Regions from separate parts of the Aliiglaciecola aliphaticivorans genome, predicted to be linked through region 1. Evidence: predicted binding sites of a transcription regulator. Region 1 holds the regulator's gene; the other holds the start of a gene.

Evidence for each region. The regulator sigma-54, encoded in region 1, starts transcription at its own class of promoters, with help from an activator protein. The targets are predictions, from matches to a motif close to GTTGGCACGNNNNTNGNNT.
Region 2: ACYVIL_RS17595 (PEP-CTERM sorting domain-containing protein) is a predicted target of sigma-54. The motif match lies at 3,036-3,054, and genes of this name have one in related genera.

The regions. Positions count from the first base shown of each region.
Region 1 covers NZ_BAAGTF010000017.1:33,927-38,595, forward strand. Annotated here, with positions in the region: gene ACYVIL_RS09235 (HPr family phosphocarrier protein) at 1-55, opposite strand, end outside; gene rapZ (RNase adapter RapZ) at 52-897, opposite strand; gene ptsN (PTS IIA-like nitrogen regulatory protein PtsN) at 894-1,340, opposite strand; gene hpf (ribosome hibernation promoting factor) at 1,359-1,646, opposite strand; gene ACYVIL_RS09255 (RNA polymerase factor sigma-54) at 1,675-3,153, opposite strand; gene lptB (LPS export ABC transporter ATP-binding protein) at 3,215-3,940, opposite strand; gene lptA (lipopolysaccharide transport periplasmic protein LptA) at 3,940-4,527, opposite strand; gene lptC (LPS export ABC transporter periplasmic protein LptC) at 4,499-4,669, opposite strand, start outside.
Region 2 covers NZ_BAAGTF010000041.1:14,747-19,415, forward strand. Annotated here, with positions in the region: gene rnr (ribonuclease R) at 1-2,221, opposite strand, end outside; gene ACYVIL_RS17595 (PEP-CTERM sorting domain-containing protein) at 2,442-2,966, opposite strand; gene ACYVIL_RS17600 (hypothetical protein) at 3,196-3,351, opposite strand; gene ACYVIL_RS17605 (hypothetical protein) at 3,364-3,783, opposite strand; gene fre (NAD(P)H-flavin reductase) at 4,258-4,669, opposite strand, start outside.

The DNA.
Region 1 (4,669 bases):
GTGCATGTAAACCTAGCTTATTGACGATAACGATTTGTTTTTCGAAGCGGTTCATCGGTTTAACTCTCGGTGTCTAATTTGCACATCAGGGTGAGAAGCTGAAAATGTTTTTGCTAATGACTCGGCAACATAAACTGAGCGATGTTGTCCACCGGTGCAGCCTATTGCGACTGTTACGTAACTACGATTATTTCTTTCTAAATGAGGAAGCCAGGTCGATATGAGGTTTTGAATTTGCCAAATAAATTTCGTTACTATTGGCTGGGAACCTAAAAATATCTCTACTGGTGAATCTAAACCCGTCAAATGTTTCAAATCGGGTTCCCAATGGGGGTTAGGCAAAAAACGTGCATCAAATACGTAGTCTGCATCTTTGGGTATGCCATATTTGAATCCAAAAGACTCAAATACTAAAACCAGCCTAGAACTCTTTTTGCCTAATATTCGTTCTCGCACTAACTCCGCTAATTGGTGAACTGAAAGCTTGTCAGTATCTAAATATAAGTCAGCACGTTCTGCGATAGGAGCTAATAATTGACCTTCCGCTTGAATCGCATCTGAAAGGGATTTGTTTTGACGTGACAGCGGGTGCAGTCTGCGGGTTTCGCTGAAACGTTTAATTAGCATGTCATCACTGGCATCTAAATAAACGATGGTCATATCCCAGTTTGCTGGCAAATAATCAAGAATTTCGACTAGTTCACCAGATACCTTAGGAAGGTTTCTCACATCGATACTGACGGCTACTTGATCATACTCATCCATCACCGTATGGGTCAGGGTGGGCAGAAGATTAACTGGAATATTATCAACACAATAATAACCTAAATCTTCTAAAGAGCGCAGTGCAATAGACTTTCCTGAGCCAGAACGACCACTAATAATAATCAGCTTCATGCAACGATTGCCTCATATAACTGGCTATTGTCTTGTGCGCTGCGGATACGTTTAAGAATCTCTTTGTCACTTAACTTTGTTGCTATGGTTGCTAAGGTTTGCAGATGGCCTGCAGCTTTATCTTCAGGTACTAAAATAGCAAAAAATATATCGACAGGGCAGTTATCTATGGCGTCAAAGTTGATGGAAGGATCACTGGTGATTAATATGGCAACGACGTCTTTTAAGCCGGCTAATCTGCCATGGGGTAAGGCAATACCATTACCGATTCCTGTACTACCCATTTTTTCGCGATTTACCAAACTATTTAAAATGGTAGTCTGATCAATACCGTCAATCTTTTCTGCCGCTATCAGGCTGATAGTTTCAAGAATTCGTTTTTTACTTGTCCCCTGAACTGCACAACTTGTGCAGTCAGAGGAAAGGATGTCTTTAATTTCCATTAAATAATCTAATATAGGTTAATGACGTTTGATTTTTTCCTTGTGCTTGATCACCTGTCGATCAAGCTTATCGATTAATCCGTCAATGGCTGCGTACATATCGTTATGTTCTGAGGTTGCAAACACTTCCCCTCCGCTAAGATGAACTGTCGCTTCAGCCTTTTGATTAAGCTTTTCGACATTGAGAATGACATGGACATTGTTGATGTGATCAAAATGCCTTTCTAACTTTGTAAATTTGTTGTCTACGTAATCTCGCAATGAATCTGTAATTTCTACATGATGGCCAGTAAGGTTAATTTGCATAATTAGCGTATTCCTTCTGTTGTCGAGCCTACAGCAGGCTCTTGCGTTGGTTAGACGGTGGGATCGATAAAGACTCCCGGTATTTTGCTATGGTTCTACGGGCAACCTTTATGCCTTGGTCGGCCAGTAGATCAGCAATCTTACTATCACTAAGCGGCTTCGTTGGAAGCTCGGCAGCAATAAGTTTTTTAATGAGCGCGCGAATCGCCGTGGAAGAACACTCTCCGCCAGAATCTGTTGCCACATGGCTGGAGAAGAAGTACTTCAGCTCGTATATCCCTCTTGGTGTATGCATATATTTTTGTGTAGTAACACGGGAAATGGTTGATTCATGCATATCCACCATTTCTGCGACATCATTTAACACCATTGGTTTCATCATTTCCGGTCCATGCTCGAAAAATCCGACTTGCTGTTGAACAATACAGTTGGCTACTTTTAGTAGCGTATCATTTCTACTTTCAAGGCTTTTGATAAACCATTTGGCTTCTTGCATATGTGAACGAATAAACTGGCTGTCACTGGTGTTTTTAGCGTTGCGGCTCATAGCTGCATACTGCTGATTCACATTCAGTTTAGGCAAGCTATCGGGATTTAACTCTACTTGCCAACGTCCATTTTTCTTCATTACAGAAACATCAGGAATGACGTACTCTGAATCACTAATTATTAACGCGCTGCCTGGGCGAGGGTTCAAGGTTTGCAATAAGCGCATGGCCTCACGTAATTCATCTTCTTTTAAGCGCGTTTTACGCATTAGTGTTCGGTAGTCTTTGCTACCCAACAGGTCTGCATATTCACTGATCAATAATTTAGCTTCATTCAACCATGGCGTATCAGGCGCAAATTGATTCATTTGCACCATTAGACACTCTTGGGGAGTTCTTGAACCGGAACCAATAGGATCGAACATTTGAATGCGTTTTAAAACACATTCAACTTCATCTAGCTCTACATCTTCGTGGTCGAGACTTGCAAGCACATCTTCAGTGCTAATGGTGAGATATCCAGATTCATCGATTGAGTCGATGATTGCAATGGCGATGGCGTTATCAACTTCTGAAAAAGGGGTCAGCCGCATCTGCCATAACAAATGATCTTGTATGTTTTCACTGGTTTCGCCTTGGAAAACTTGATCATCATCCCCGCCGCTACCACCACTAATAGATGCGGGTGCTGAAGATGCACTGATATATTCATCCCAGGTACTATCTATGGGTAATTCGTCTGGTATATCCGCTTTTTCTAACGCTTCGTTAGTGTCAATGGAATCTGAACTTGCGGAAACGGTTTCTTCAGTGAATTTATCATTACTATCTGCTAGAGCGGAATCCCCAGTGGGGACATCAGAACCATCCTCTACTTCCAAAAGGGGGTTGGATTCTAACGCTTCCTGTATTTCTTGTTGTAAATCCAGCGTTGACAACTGCAATAGACGTATCGCCTGCTGCAATTGAGGCGTCATTGTTAGTTGCTGACTAAATTTTAATTGTAACGAGGGTTTCATTTAGTTTTTTTATTCTTACTTGTTTAGCCACAAAGCTTTGGTTAAAAACAACATACCTGTACTATAGCTTGAATTGCTCGCCAAGGTATACATCTCTGACTTGTTGATTATTTAAAACTTCTTCTGCAGTACCAGAAGCTATTAATTCACCATGACTCACAATATACGCTTTTTCACACACGTCTAGGGTTTCACGTACATTGTGATCCGTTATTAATACTCCAATACCTCTGTCACGCAAGTGTTGAATTATTTTTTTTATGTCATTCACCGAAATAGGGTCTACTCCAGCGAAAGGCTCATCCAATAGGATAAATTCTGGTGCGGCAGCTAACGCCCGTGCTATTTCTACTCTTCGACGTTCGCCCCCAGATAAACTCATGCCAAGGCTATTGCGAATGTGATTTATATTAAACTCATCGAGTAATGCATCAGCTTGCTCTTCGCGCTGGTCAGAACTCAATTCCTTTCGGGTTTGCAAAATTGCCATAATATTTTGGTAAACGGTCAGTTTACGAAATATAGATGATTCTTGGGGAAGATACCCAATTCCTTTTCTAGCCCGAATGTGCATGGGCTGCAATGTCAACGCTGTTTGGTCAATAAAAATATCGCCTTTGTCTAAAGGTACTAGCCCAACAATCATATAAAACGTGGTTGTTTTACCTGCACCATTAGGACCCAACAAACCAACAATTTGTCCAGTAGACACTTCCAAACTAACATCACGAACTACCTGTCGAGATTTATATGATTTAGCTAAATTGGTTGCTTTTAATGTTGCCATTAAGGTTGTTCATCCTGCAACTTGTTAATGTCTTGCTGTTCTGAATTTTTGGATTCTTCGTTTGCACTTTCGTCCTGACGTTTACGAATACTTTCAGGTTGAAAAATAGCCGTAACACCACCTTCTGCATTGCTGTCACTTTCAGCTATTAATTGTTCTAACTCCATATTGAATTGAATGGATTCACCTTTAACAAGGCTGCTATCCTGATTCAATTCAGCTGATCCAACTAAGGTTAATGTTCGATTAGACACTTGGTATTTTATTTCATTGGCAGCAGCACTAATTTTACTGCCATCATCTAGTGTTTGACTGTATTTTGCGGGTTCCCCCCGAGCAATAAATATTTCTTTACCTTCACCTAAGCCAGCGATAACTTCAACTTCATCCGCCAGAATCTCAAGGGAGCCTTGGGTAATCCTAACGTCTTTTCTAAAAATAGAGGTTTTGGTTTTACCATCAAAAAAGTTTGACTTAGAGTCAACTTTAATCGGTAAATTAAAGTCGTTTTCACCTGCCAATATAGCAGTGCTAAACAGTAAGCTGGTTATTAAGGCGCTAACGAGGCGCATATTGAGTTTGCACATGATTTTTAAGTTCATATTCCTGCGTAGTTAAATTTGCAACAAAGCCATTACTTTTAACAACAAAATCTTTTCCGTTTATCTCAACTGGCTCATCTGACATCATTGTTTTGTCTACCAAATTAATTTCTAAAAATTGTGTTCT
Region 2 (4,669 bases), on a different contig from region 1:
CTTTTCTAGCACCTCGGCCCTTAGGCTCATCTAAGATAAAATCAATTTTTCGTTCATCTAGATTAACGGCTGCCACTTTAACTTTAAGGGGGTCACCTAAACGATAGCGTTTTCCGGACGCTTCCCCCACTAAACACTGCTTCACTTCATCAAAGTGATAATAATCATTTTCTAACGATGAAATATGAACAAGCCCGTCGATATGAAACTCACTAAGACGCACAAAAAAGCCGAAACCAGTGACAGACGCAATTACGCCTTCAAAAAGATCACCCACATGATCCAACATAAATTCACATTTTAGCCAATCCGCAACATCTCTTGTGGCATCATCAGCTCGACGTTCAGTCATTGAACATTGCTCACCCAAAGCATCAACTTCTTCTTCACTATAGGATTTGCCCCCCGTTTTGCTTTTGCGGCCAGCTTGTTTGTCCAACACGGCCTTTATTGCCCGATGAACAACTAAATCTGGGTAGCGTCGAATGGGCGACGTAAAGTGAGCATAGGCTTCTAGTGCCAAACCAAAGTGACCTATGTTGTCATTGTCATATACGGCTTGTTTCATGGAGCGCAACAACATGGTTTGTATTAGCTCTTGATCTGGACGTCCCTCAATTTTACCAACTAAATTGGTGAAATCTTCGGGTTTTGCGTCTTTACCGATGCGATGTTCAATTCCTACTTCTTTCAAGTAAGACGTAAAAGAAGTCAAACGGTCTTCATTGGGTTCATCGTGAATACGGTACAATGCGGGTGCTTTATTCTTTTCTAAAAATTGCGCCGCTGATACATTCGCCAAAATCATACATTCTTCAATTAGCTTATGGGCATCATTGCGCACAACTGGAACAATATGATCTATTTTTCGCTGGGCATTAAACACAAATTTACTTTCTTGGGTCTCAAACTCAATCGCCCCACGTTTATTGCGTGCTTTTTTCAGCACGCGATACATATCGTGTAAATTGCGTAAATGAGGGACATGCTCAGCGTAGCGTTTATGTAATTCTGGGTCGCCGTCTAAAATAGCCCCCACTTTGGTATACGTAAGGCGAGCTTTGGAATTCATCACCCCTTCGTAAAATTGATAATCTTGAAGCTTTCCTTGGGCACTGATAGCCATTTCACACACCATACACAAGCGGTCAACTTCAGGGTTTAAAGAACATAAGCCGTTACTCAACACCTCTGGCAACATAGGTACAACTTGCTCAGGGAAATAGACGGAGTTACCGCGCTGTTGCGCTTCATCATCCAAAGCTGTACCGGTTTTCACGTAATAACTGACATCTGCAATAGCGACCCAAAGTTGCCAACCGCCATTATCTAAAGGTTCACAAAATACCGCATCATCAAAGTCACGGGCATCTTCACCATCGATAGTAACCAGCGGTAATTGACGCAAGTCAATGCGATTTTGTTTCGCATCTTCCGGTACCTGTTCTTTTAAGCTGGCAACTTGTCTGCTTACCGCTTTCGGCCAGTCATGGGGAATATCAAATGTGCGTAATGCCATTTCGATTTCCATACCTGGAGCCATATGCTCGCCAAGTACTTCGAGTATCTTGCCAATAGGACTAACGCGTTTACGAGGACGCTGTATGACTTCCACTACAACAACGTTTCCCTGGCGAGCACCATTAACATGCTCAGCTGGGATCATAATTTCATGATTGATCCGGCTATCGTCGGGGATCACCATGCTGACGCCATGCTCAACAAAATATCGTCCCACAATGGGCTCTGAGCGCGGCTCAATGATTCGTGCAATTCTCGCTTCTCTGCGCCCACGATTATCAGTGCCACTTTCTTTGACTAACACTACATCATCATGAAGTAGCGCTTGCATTTGCGCTTGATGGATAAATAAATCTTTTTCGCCATCATCGCGTTTAAGGAAGCCAAAACCGTCTCGGTGGCCTATTACCCGGCCTTTAATGAGTTCCATTTTATCGGCCACGCCATATTTTTTCTGACGATTGAAGACTATTTGACCTTCGCGCTCCATGGCTCTTAAGCGCCGTTGAACACCTATGCGGCTATCTTCGTCGGAGGCTTTGACTAACTGGCAAATTTCTAAAAATGTAAGGGGAGTTTTTTGCTCTACCATGACCTGCAGCAAATATTCTCTACTTGCTACAGGGTTTTCATATTTGTCTTTTTCACGCAGGAAATGAGGATCGTTTTTTTCTAAATTTTGTTTATTTTTTATATTCATGCTCGGCATTATAGCCATTGATTGTTACGAAACTAAGCTTTTTTTAATAAATTGAAGATAAATTATACTAAGGCTAGTTCAATATACTTAAGCGGGAGATGATTTAAAGCGTTTTTCAGAATTAGGGCAAATTTAAAATGCCACAACATATCAATAGTAAAACTTAATTTAGAAACTAAAACTGGAGCGAGTACTCCAGTTTTCCCTGAACAATTTAGGTTTACGTAAATCGCCTGCGCATAGCAAATAAACCAAGTCCTAAAATTCCGATAATTCCAGGTTCTGGTACATCGGTTATATTTAATGTCACCGTTGAGCCTGCACCGAAGGTAGAATCAACACCTTGATCGTCAAAAATATCACGCAAGCTAACCGTCCAAACACCAGAGGCGTTAGCAGGACCACCGGCGATAGCAAAATCACCTACAAAATTGTAAAGGCCTGGGCCATCTCCCCAACCAAAATCAGTGCCGCCTTCAAATTCAATGTCAAAACCCGATTCATGAGTAAGTGATATACGAGTATCAGATCCCCAAGAACCACCAAAATTAAAATGCTCAATATTTAAATCGAAAGAAATGGAATCAAGAGAACCTGTTTGAGATTCATTATAAATAAATGTGTTTGAGTAACCATCTGAGTCTTTTCCGCTTAGATCAATAATACCAGCACTTGCAGTGTGAGCATATGATCCCGCGGTTAATAACAACATTGGAACAAACGCTCGTGTAAATATTTTTTTCATTTTATTTCCCTTTCAAAACAGTCAGTGCCGAAAGTCAATTTCATGAATACTATTGTGCAATTATTGAGCAAGCAAAAAGCAAGCCTAAAAAATAAATATTATATTTATCAGAGTGATACTTATTAAGCTTATTAGATTAAAAATAATTACGTAAAAAAAGTTAACAAAAAATTTACCCATATTAATAAATCACTTTTACAACGAGTCGCAACTTAAACACTGTTAAAATTTATATATTTGATTTTAATATGTGGGCATTTTTAGATTTTGCGATTGCTTTATCAGCCTGGGCACTTGATCTAATATGTCGGGATTCTGCAGCGCCAATATTTATAATTGGCTTCTTTTTATTCACTTTACATTCAACCCAATTTTGTTCTGCCATTGCTTCTAAAGCTTAAATGCATGCACTAAATGTTGGATTTTGCTTAGCTGGGGGCACTTCATTTGCAATTTTGCTTTTTAAGTTAGCCAAAATTATATGAATGTCAGAAGTTTGTTTTAGCAACTGAGTCATAGTTTGGTAATAGCCAATATCAGGAAGAACTTGTTGTCCCCTTTTTAAGCAGGGTACCTGTGTAATTTCACCATTCTCCAAATGTCCCAAAAAAAACGGCATAGCACCGCGAGTATTAAGCTTAAACATATTAAAACCTGAAATTTTCATCTGACTAACACGTTCGCTTTTGTCGAACTTACTAATTAATTGACGTGCAGAAGATATATCAAAAGAGCCAAACGTTGCCAAACCCAATTGTTCGGTAGTGAAGCCCCCTTGACTAAGCCATTGCCATGCTTTTTCAGGTGATAACTGCAATCCAGCTTCTTTGGCTATGGCAGAACAATTTTGTTGTAAATCTGTAAAACAGCCATTAGCAGCATACCAATATTGGGCAAACTTCTAACTTGTACTCGTGTCGCACCTTAACCAATCTCAACGGCCCAATCGGCGTTAGTCCAATAATTCCATACTGCAATATTTTTTAATTCATGAGGCGACCAGTTTTCGATACTAAAAGTCTTTCTAAATAACCCTGTAATGCCAGTCGCATCAACATAGTACTTTGCTCTTACAATAGAATCATCAGCTAGTTGTAGCCCCGTTATTTTATCTCCATCCCGGAGTACTTGTTTAACGCCTTGATTATTTTTTACACTCGAGTCTATGGGGAAATAGATTGATAAACAAGTTACTGTTTTGAGCTGATGAATATAAAAAACCGCTTAAATCAATTAAGCGGCTTTTATAGACTGATGATTAGCTTACAATTTTTACCTTGACGTTTTGTCATTAAATAAACTGGTAAGCATCTCCGTAAAGATTTTCCAACAATAAACCTTGTTTTTGGAAATCATCACGGGCAACACCTGCCATCTCAAATCGACCAGCAACGTAAACCTGATAAGGCTCCAGACTTACAAAGTCAGTTAGAATCGCTTGATGTACCCATCCTGACTTACCTTGCCATTGTTCATCGGGCGCATCGACTACCGGAATAAATCGAAAATGCTTATGCTCTTTTTCGAGCTCAATTAGCACCTCGTATTCATACATATCAGCTAATTTTTGGGTGCCCCAGTATAAAAAAACGGGTTGGTCATCAGCTATTTTTAATCTTTGTTGAAGAATTGAGTAGGTATAGGAAAACCCCGTTCCACCCGCTAACAAAATAGTAGGTTTAATATCTGTATCGCGAAAAAAG